3 regions of the Kitasatospora sp. NPDC059747 genome follow, and region 1 is predicted to be linked to each of the others. Evidence: riboswitches for the same ligand, from Rfam matches in the RefSeq annotation. Region 1 holds a riboswitch; each other region holds the start of a gene.
The links. Region 1 has a riboswitch for cyclic di-AMP ahead of ACFV4G_RS38700 (NlpC/P60 family protein). Riboswitches for the same ligand answer to the same signal wherever they lie in the genome.
Positions count from the first base shown of each region.

Region 2: another riboswitch for cyclic di-AMP. It lies ahead of ACFV4G_RS20105 (transglycosylase family protein); the one in region 1 lies ahead of ACFV4G_RS38700 (NlpC/P60 family protein).
Region 3: another riboswitch for cyclic di-AMP. It lies ahead of ACFV4G_RS08280 (hypothetical protein); the one in region 1 lies ahead of ACFV4G_RS38700 (NlpC/P60 family protein).

Region 1 is NZ_JBHWGV010000151.1:11,192-14,390, forward strand. It holds gene ACFV4G_RS38695 (NlpC/P60 family protein) at 1-954, shown strand, start outside; cyclic di-AMP (ydaO/yuaA leader) riboswitch at 1,303-1,456, shown strand; gene ACFV4G_RS38700 (NlpC/P60 family protein) at 1,467-2,591, shown strand; gene ACFV4G_RS38705 (NlpC/P60 family protein) at 2,819-3,199, shown strand, end outside.
Region 2 is NZ_JBHWGV010000043.1:8,255-11,453, forward strand. It holds gene ACFV4G_RS20100 (hypothetical protein) at 1-978, shown strand; cyclic di-AMP (ydaO/yuaA leader) riboswitch at 1,341-1,500, shown strand; gene ACFV4G_RS20105 (transglycosylase family protein) at 1,487-2,824, shown strand; gene ACFV4G_RS20110 (hypothetical protein) at 3,102-3,199, shown strand, end outside.
Region 3 is NZ_JBHWGV010000013.1:12,144-15,342, forward strand. It holds gene ACFV4G_RS08270 (alpha/beta hydrolase) at 1-191, shown strand, start outside; gene ACFV4G_RS08275 (MoaF N-terminal domain-containing protein) at 311-640, opposite strand; cyclic di-AMP (ydaO/yuaA leader) riboswitch at 1,120-1,292, shown strand; gene ACFV4G_RS08280 (hypothetical protein) at 1,294-2,577, shown strand; gene ACFV4G_RS08285 (hypothetical protein) at 2,600-3,091, opposite strand.

The DNA.
Region 1 (3,199 bases):
TCCGCCCAGGTGGCCGCGCACGCCGCGCCGCAGCCGAACAAGACGGACGTCAAGGCGCAGATCGACGAACTGCAGCAGGAGCAGGAGCAGGCCGCCGAGAAGTACAACGGCGCCAAGGAGCGGGCCGACCAGCTGCGCAAGCAGGCCGACCAGCTCCAGGACCAGGTGGCCCGCGGCCAGGAGCAGATGACCCAGCTTCAGACCGGCCTCGCCGGCGTGGCGGGCGAGCAGTACCGCACCGGCGGCATCGACCCGTCCGTCCAGCTGATGCTCTCCTCCGACCCGAACAACTACCTGGCCAAGGCCTCCAGCGTGCAGCAGGCCACCGCCACCGAGACCGACGCGCTCAAGGGCCTGCTGGACCAGCAGCGCCGCCTGGACCAGGAGAAGGCCGAGGCCGCCGCGGTGCTGGCCTCCCTGGACTCCACCACCAAGGACCTGAACCAGTCCAAGGCGGACGTCAACGCCAAGCTCAAGCAGGCCCAGGACCTCCTCAACTCGCTCAGCGCCTCCGAGCGCGCCGCGCTGAAGGCCCAGCAGGCCCAGGACGACCGCGCCTCGCGCGGCACCGACCGGGTCGACCTGAGCAGCCTGCCGCCGGCCAGCGGCTACGCGGCCGTGGCCGTGGCCAAGGCGATGAGCAAGCAGGGCTCGCCGTACGTGTGGGGTGCCGTCGGCTCCAGCACCTTCGACTGCTCGGGCCTGATGCTCTGGTCGTACGGCCAGGCCGGCGTCTCGCTGCCGCGCACCTCGCAGGAGCAGGGCCACTACGGCACCCGGGTGCCCTCGCTGGACCAGGCCCAGCCCGGCGACCTGGTGATCTACGGTCCCGACATGCACCACGTCGCGATGTACATCGGCAACGGCATGGTGGTGCACGCGCCGCACACCGGCGACGTCGTCAAGGTGATGAAGGCCGACGCGATGCCGATCAACACCATCCGCCGGGTCTGACTCGCCGACACGCCGCGGGCCGGCGCGACGGCCCTGTGATCCGCGCCACCTCCCGAGTGGGGGTGGCGCGTTCGCTTGAGCGCGTTTCCCTGCGTTTCGCCGCGTTCGCGTGACAAGTGATCAGCCTTGCGTGCTGCTGCGATCACCTTCTGTCATCTTCACAAAAGAACTTGGTTATTCTTCCGCCTTTTTTCTGACAAGGATTTGAACCGATCACGGTTCAGTTACTAGGGTCGTGACCCGGACCACCGCACTGTCGATCGCCCAGCCAGGGTGGCGGCGGTGGTTCCCGCCGAGTTCGTGAAGCAGCGGGACGGGTCGAAGCGACCGTCCGACAGGGGAGCCCAGTGACAGGGGGCGCTGTGGAGCGGAGCCGGGGAACCACGTTCCTCCGGGGTGAATCGGCGCCAGGTCGGCCGGTGGAACGGCCGTGAGGCGTCGTAGGGCATGCTTCCGGCCCGAACCCGTCAGCTCACCCGGTAGGCGGACGTAGGAAGAAGGAGTCCGCCTTCGTGGCGTCCCATCGTCGTCCCAAGCCCGCCGGCCGTGCCCGAGTTTCCTTCCTGACCGGAGTTGCCGCGGCAGCCGTCGCCCTCTCCGCGCAGTCCGGCGCCCACGCCGACCCCGCGCCGACCAAGGACCAGGTCAAGGAGCAGGTCGACCAGCTCAACGAGCAGGCCGAGGTGGCGACCGAGCAGTACAACGCCGCCCAGGCCAAGCAGCAGGAGCTGCAGAAGCAGGTCAGCGGCCTGCAGGACCAGGTGGCCCGCCAGCAGGAGCAGGTGACCGACCTCCAGGGCGGCCTCGCCCAGATCGCCGGCGAGCAGTACCGCAACGGGGGCATATCCCCGACCGTCCAGCTGATGTTCTCGTCCAAGCCGGACAACTTCCTCAGCCAGGCCGACGCCCTGAACCAGGCCGGCAGCACCCAGAAGGGTCAGCTGAAGGAGCTCCAGGACCAGCAGCGCAAGCTGGACCAGGACCGCACCGAGGCCCAGGGCAAGCTCGCCGAGCTGGACGCGACCACCCAGCAGCTGAAGGCGTCCAAGGAGCAGATCCAGGGGAAGCTGACGGCCGCCCAGAACCTCTTCAACACCCTGTCCGAGCAGGAGCGCCAGGCCATCAAGGCGGCCGAGGACAAGGCCGCCGCCGATGCCAAGGCCAAGGCCGACGCCGCGAAGGCCCAGCAGGCCGCCGCCGACCGCGCCTCCCGCGACAGCAGCCGCACCGACCTCGGCTCGGCCCCGTCGTCCTCGCCGGTCGCCAAGCCGCCGGCGGCGGGCAGCTCGCGCGGTGCCGCCGCGCTGTCCTACGCCGCCACCAAGATCGGCAGCCCGTACGTCTGGGCCGCCACCGGCCCGAACTCCTTCGACTGCTCGGGCCTGATGGTCTGGGCCTTCGACCAGGCCGGCGTCTCGCTGCCGCGTACCTCGCAGGAGCAGGCCGGCGCCGGGACCCGGATCGGCACGGACCTCTCCCAGGCCCAGCCCGGCGACCTGCTGATCTTCTTCAACGACGCCCACCACGTCGGCATCTACGCCGGCAACGGCCAGGTGCTGCACGCGCCCAAGCCGGGTGCGAGCGTCCGCTACGAGGCGGTCACCAACATGCCGCTCTCGTCCATCGTGCGGGTCTGATTCCCCGCTCGGCTTCCCGCAGGCCCGGCCCTCCTCCCCGGAGGTCCGGGCCTGCGGCGTTTCCTTTCCTCGGACTGGTGTCCGATTCAGGGTCAAATATTCGGGTTGGGAGGGGTTTGGACTCGGTTGCCCGGACTCGCTAACGTCTGCCACCGGACTCCCGCTCCAGGACCGCCCGCTTGGGTGCGGCGGCGGGACCGGTCCGCAGGATTGGAGCAGCCGCCGCCATGCCCGTGCACCGCCGTTCCCAACTGCTCGCCCGTGCGCTGGTGCTGACCGCGGCCGCCACCACCGCCCTGGGCGTCACGACGGGCGGCAGCGCCCAGGCCGCCCCCGGCTCCCCGGACGCGCCCAGCCGCAAGGACGTCAAGGCGCAGGTCGAGCAGCTGTACAACGAGGCCGAACAGGCGTCGGAGAAGTACAACGCTGCGCAGGAGGCCCAGCAGCGGCTCCAGGGCGAGACCACCGTCCTCCAGGGCGAGATCGCCGCCGCCCAGGACCAGCTGAACCAGCTGCGCGGCGACCTCGCCACCGTGGCCGGCGCCGAGTACCGCTCCGGCGGCATGGCGCAGACCGTCCAGCTGATGCTCGCCACCGACCCGGAGGGC
Region 2 (3,199 bases), on a different contig from region 1:
ATGAGCACCGCAGCCATCCCGGGCGCGCCACTGCCCGTTCGCACTCCAGGCTCCCGTGCGCGGGGGCGCCACCGTCGCCCCGAGCGCCCCGAGATCCCGTCCGGCTCCCCGGCCCTGGTGCTCGCCGTGCCCGCGACCGCCGGGCCCGAGTCCCGCTCGGTCGTCGAGGAGCTGCTCTCGATCGTCCGCAGCGAGCAGAACGGCGTCCAGACCGCGGTGGGCTACCTCCCCGGCGACGGCGCCGAGGGCGCGGACGGCACCGAGCGCAGCATCGGCGAGCTGCTGGCGGCCGCCGCCGAGGCCGGCGTCCCGGCACCGATCCTGGTACCCCTGGTGCCCGGCCCGCACGACTTCCTGCCCGAACTCCACGCACTCGCCGCCGAGTACGGCGCGCACGTCACCGACGTGCTGGGCCCGCACCCGCTGCTGGCCGAGGCCGTCCACGTCCGCCTGTCCGAGGCCGGGCTGGCCCGCGCCGACCGCGCCCGCCTGTTCGCCATCGCGACCGCCGCGGACGGCGTCGTGCTGACCACCGTCGGCGGCGAGGACGCCGCGGCCGCCGCCGGCATCACCGGCGTGCTGCTGGCCGCCCGCCTGGCCGTCCCGGTCGTCCCCGCCGCGCTCGACGTGCCCGGCTCGGTCGCCGCCGCCGTCGCGCACCTCAAGGAGACCGGCTCGCAGCGCCCCGCGCTGGCCCCGCTGGTGATCGGCCCGGAGGCGGACTCCGAGCTGCTCGCCACGGCCGCCGAGGAGACCGGCTGCCCGTCCGCCGCGCCGCTCGGCGCCTACCAGACGGTCGGCCAGCTCATCGCCTCGCTGTACCTGGCCGCGCTGCCGGCGCCGTCCGCGGAGGCCCTGGCCGCCGCGCAGGCCCAGGCCGAGGCCGAGGCGGCGGAGGCCGCCTCCGAGGGCTCCCGCGCGGCCCACGCCGCCGGTGGGACGGCCTCCGGGGCGACCGGGGAGGCCGCCGGCGAGTAACCGCCGACAACGCGTACGGAAGGGCCCGGAGCGATCGCGCTCCGGGTCCTTTCGGCTTGCGGCGTAAGGGAATTAAGAGCCGAATGCGCGAGATGTCCGTTCTGTGATTGTTTGCGATCGGGTGACCGCCCGTCATGCGATTCCTGAGAACCTGCCAGTTGTGCACATCCGCAGGTTTATTGCGAGAAAACGATCATTTTCGATCTTGGAGAAGGAAAGTTTTGGTGGCTTTCCATAATCCGTGATGCGCATCACAGGTATTTGCAGTTCGTACTTAAGTCTGCTTAACGTGCTCCCCGTTCGTGACCACACGGACCCAGCACATCCGCAACGCCGAGTCCTGCCGTCGGGTGCGCTGGAAGCGCGAAAACGCACCACGGCAGGAGCGGGGGACCCACAGGTAAGTCGCCCCGGACCGATCCACGGAACGGTCCTGGGCTAGGGGTGAAGCCGCGCCACAGCGCGGCCGGGCAACTCCGGCCCGAATCCGACAGCTCACCTCGCAGGCGTGGGAGAGGACCGCGTCTTCATGCTGCCCACCAACGGCACTCGCCTGTCCAGCCGCACCCGCCGCGTGATCGCCGCCCTCGGCGTCGCCGGCGTCGGCCTCACCATCCCCTGCCTCACCTCCGGCACCGCCTCCGCCGCCTCCGTCGCCACCTGGGACAAGGTCGCCCAGTGCGAGAGCAGCGGCGACTGGAGCATCAACACCGGCAACGGCTTCTACGGCGGCCTGCAGTTCACCTCCAGCACCTGGGCCGCCTTCGGCGGCACCTCGTACGCCCCGCAGGCCAACCAGGCCACCAAGGACCAGCAGATCGCCGTCGCCGAGAAGGTCCTCGCCTCGCAGGGCCCCGGCGCCTGGCCCGTGTGCTCCGTCCAGGCCGGCCTGACCGCGGGCGGCGCCCCGGCCGCCGTCGACACCTCCGCCGCCGCGAGCACCGCGAAGGCCGCCCCGGCCGCCCCGGCCGCCCCGGCCGCCCCGGCCGTCAAGCCGGCCCCGAAGCCCGCCGCCAAGCCCGCCGCCCCGGCGCAGGACCAGGCGCAGGCCCCGGCCGCCGCCGACTCCGCCAAGGGCACCTGGGCGCAGAAGCGCCAGGACTGGACCCAGGGAGGCACCACCCAGGCCGGTGCCTCGGACTACACCGTCGTGGCCGGCGACTGGCTGTCCACGATCGCCGACAAGCACAACGTCAAGGGCGGCTGGCAGCGCCTGTACGATCTGAACCGCGGCACCCTGACCGACGGTCCGGACACCATCTACCCGGGCCAGCACCTGTCCTTCGGCGACTCCGCCCAGGCTCCGGCCGGCCAGTCCGGTGACTTCAACTGGTTCGACCGCTCGCAGAAGCCGGGCCAGTCCTCCGCCGGGAACGCCGTGAACGCCCAGCCGGCCGCCGAGGCCCAGACCCCGGCCGCCAAGCCGTCCTCGAAGCCCGCCGCCAAGCCCTCCGCCCAGGCGCAGACCCCGGCCCCGGCCGTCACCGGCTCGATGGCCGCCGCGGTCAGCTTCGCCAAGGCGCAGGTCGGCCAGGCGTACGTCTACGGTGGCACCGGCAACGGCGGCTGGGACTGCTCGGGCCTGACCCAGGCCGCGCTGCGCGCCGCGGGCATCTCCATCCCGCGCGTCGCCAACGACCAGGCCGCCGCGAGCACCCACGTCTCGCTGGACAGCCTGCAGCCGGGCGACCTGCTGTTCTGGTCCAACAACGGCCAGGACTCCGGCGTCTACCACGTCGCCATCTACATCGGCGGCGGCCAGTACGTCGAGGCCGCCAACCCGAGCTCGGGCGTCCGCCTGCAGACCATCGCCAACTGGGCGCCGGACTTCGCCGGCCGCGTCTGAGGATCCTTCCGGAACCGTCCCGCCGGGGACGGGTGACGGATCGCGGATGACAGCGAACAGATGACAGATAACAGATTTCATCATCTGTTATCTGTCACCCGCCCACCGCCCCGGGGAGAGACTGGTCGCTCTCCCCGGGGCTTCGGCGTACCCGCCTCCGAAGTCCGTGCCGCCTCCCCCCGGCGCGCACCCGCGGCTCCGCGCATCGGAGCATTCGCGTGGTCAAACCCCGGCCCAGCGGGCATGCTGCTGCTCTGCACCCGAGGAGGAGTCACCCATGGCCCAGGTCACCGTCACGCTCGACGCGAACCTCGCGATCGACGCGATGATGCTCTCCGGCACCAAGAGTCCCCAGGACGCCGTCGAACTGATCCT
Region 3 (3,199 bases), on a different contig from region 1:
ACAAGCACGACACCGAGGCGTTCATCGACGCGGTGCAGAGCCCCGGCCCGATGAAGGTCTCGTACAGCATGCTGGAGACCGGCGGCCACAACTTCGAGACGTGGAGCAAGCTGCTGCCGTCCTCGCTGGAGTGGCTGTCCGAGCACCTCAAGGTTCCGAACCAGCCGAATCAGCCGGCCCCCGCAGCCTGAAGCCGGCCTTCGTAGGCTGACGGCCGGGCCCCGCAGCCGGACGGTCCCCGCGGCCTGACTCGCTGCAGCCGGCCGGCTTCCGCAGCCCGACGGTCGCCGGCCTCGCGGACCGGCCGGCCTCAGGCCACCCGCTCCAGCGTCCCCGTGTGGAGCTCGCCGACCCGGCCGCCCTCGCCCTCGAAGGTCCAGAACGCGCGCACCGTCAGCCGGACCAGGTCCATCACGTGGCTGACGGTGATGCCGCTCTGCTCCGTCCAGCTGACGAAGTACACCTCGGGCGCGACCTCGGCGACGTGGAGCGCCACGTCCTCCCACTGGCCCGCCGACTCGCCGAGGCCCTCCCAGCGCAGCCGCTTGCCGTCGGCCGAGTAGGCGTTGCGGAAGGCCGCGCCGTTGTCGGCCCGGAAGAGGTAGGTGCGGCCGGCGAAGGCGGGCAGGGGCGCGGTCATGGTGCGGCGGTTCCTCGTCTCTGCGGGAGGGGGCGCGGTGCTCTTGTGCACGACGGTGGATGTCGGACCTCCAATTTATCCGATCGGGCGAGCTCGCACGCCACTGCCAGTGAAGACGCACCCCCGTCACCGTCACCACGCAAGGCCCGCCAGGGCACCGCCGGCCAACAGGTGACACCGGCACCGGCACCGCGACGGCCGGCGGCACCCGGCTGCTCGGCGGGCGCGACCGCCTCGAACCCGCCGGGGCGCCGGACGCCGGGGTCCGGATCGGTGCCCGGCTCGCCCGAACATCAACGGCCCGCCGGGATGCCGGCCAACTGATCCACTGCGCACCGTAGTTGATCGACACGACTGTGAGCTGCGCGACAACCGGCCGAGACGAGTTGTCCGTTCACGGACCGACTGCCTAGCCTGCAACGGCGTCCGCCCTCGCGGACCCCGCCGCCGGGACGCCGAGTCCCGTCCACCCGACGGCGGGCAACCGAGCACCACAGCGGACGGGAGCGGGGGAACCAAGGTCAGCGCCACGACCCGGCACGCCCTCGCGCGTGCCGGCCGCGGCTTGGGGTGAAGCCGTTCCCACCGGCGGCCGGGCGACCTCTCAGTCCGAACCCGACAGCTCACCTCGCAGGCGTCGCAGAGGACACCCCATGCACAAGCCTGCCCGGCGCCCCGCGCCCCGCCACGCCCGCCCGTCCCACCGCGGCCGCACCGCCGCCCTCGCCGCCACCGGCGCGCTCGCCATCACCGGCGCCGGCCTGTTCGGCCTCCAGTCCGCGCCCGGCGCCCAGGCCGCCACCGGTCCGACCGTCACCCAGGACCGGCTCGCCCCGGCCACGATGGTCGCCGGCCGGGCCGCCACCGCGACCCTCACCGTCCACTCCTCGTCCTGCTTCACCGCCAAGACCGTCGGTGTCGGCGTGCGCGACGCGGCCGGCAACAACCTCGACTTCCCCGGCAACGCCAGCAATGTGCCGATCTGCCCGTGGAGCTACACCTTCACCAGTGGCGCGCGTGCCCTGCCGGCCGGCACCTACACCCAGTTCGGGTTCTGGCAGGACTTCGGCGGCGCCTGGCACAACCTGCCGTCGCAGCAGCTCGTCGTCTCCAGCTCCCCGGCCCCGACCACCACCCCGTCGGCCATGCCCACCCCCACCCCCACGCCCACCCAGGCACCCACGCAGGCACCCACGCAGACCCCGAGCGCCACCGCCACCCCGAGCACCCCGGAGCCGTCCTCCCCGATCGCCGGCAAGTCGCTGACCTGGTCCGACGAGTTCAACGGCCCGATCAACTGGGGCCAGCGCTGGGTCGGCGACAAGAGCACCGCGTACAAGTACGGCAACCACAACCCGGACGACAACAAGCTCGACTGGCTGGACCCGAACAACGTCAGCGTGGCCAACGGCGTCGCCACCTTCACCGCCACCCCCGGCAGCAACACGCTGGAGAACGGCAAGCAGTCCTGGAACACGGGCTTCCTCACCACCGAGGGCTCCAGTGAGGGCTTCCAGGTCAAGACCGGCGACTACGCCGAGACCCGGGTCAAGCTGCCGGCCGGCTCCGGCGCCTGGCCGGCCCTGTGGACCTGGAAGAACGGCAACGGGGAGATCGACTCCTTCGAGTACCACCCCGACAACCCGAACCTCCTGGAGCTGACCAACCACGTCAACCCGGGCAACTTCGACTACTACACCAACGCGAGCGCCGTCGCGAAGGACCAGTGGGTGACCATCGGCACGTACTACGGCGCCACCTCGGTGGACTGGTACGTCAACGGCGTGAAGGTGTTCTCGGACGGCAAGGGCGTCGGCGCGAACTTCTCGGCGTACCTGATCCTCAACCTGTCGGTGTGCGCGGGGCAGTACCACCCCGCGCCGCAGGGGACCGCCCCGATCACCTTCGCCGCCGACTACGTCCGCGTGTACCGGTAGCCGTCACCGGCCGTAGCGGACCTCAACCGGCAGCCGTCTCGACGACCCTGATGTCGAACGGCTGCCGGTTGTTGCGCGGGTGCCGGTCGTCCGGGCTGATCACCGTGACCTTCCCGCCGGTCAGCAGGCCCGTATGCGCCATGGGGGAGATCCGCACCGTGACGAGCGCGGTCGCGCTGCGTCCCTCGGGCAGGCCGGGGCCGAAGGTGCAGCGCACCTCGCGGCCCAGGAACGCCTCGCAGTTCTCGGGGAAGTACGGGCCCACCGCCGTCACCTCCTCCGGCAGGGTGACGATCACGGTGAAGGGCGAGGCGGTGGTGTCCGGGCCGAGGTTGGCGACGAAGGCGTGCACGGTCGTGGTGCCGCCGGGCGGCGCGGGGCTGGGGTCGAGCCGGACGACCTCCAGGTCGGAGTCGGACAGCGCCGCGGCCCGGCTCTCCGGCGCGAGCTGCACGGCCGGACGGGGGTCGGGCCGCTGCCCGGCCCACGACGGGACGGCGGTCAGCGTCGCCACCGCACAGCCTGCCGCCACGGCCACCGTCAGCCACGTCCCGCTCCGTGTCGCGTTCCCCGTCCTGCCGCGAAGCCTCTTGCGCCTGCGCTCCATCGCCGTTCACCATGC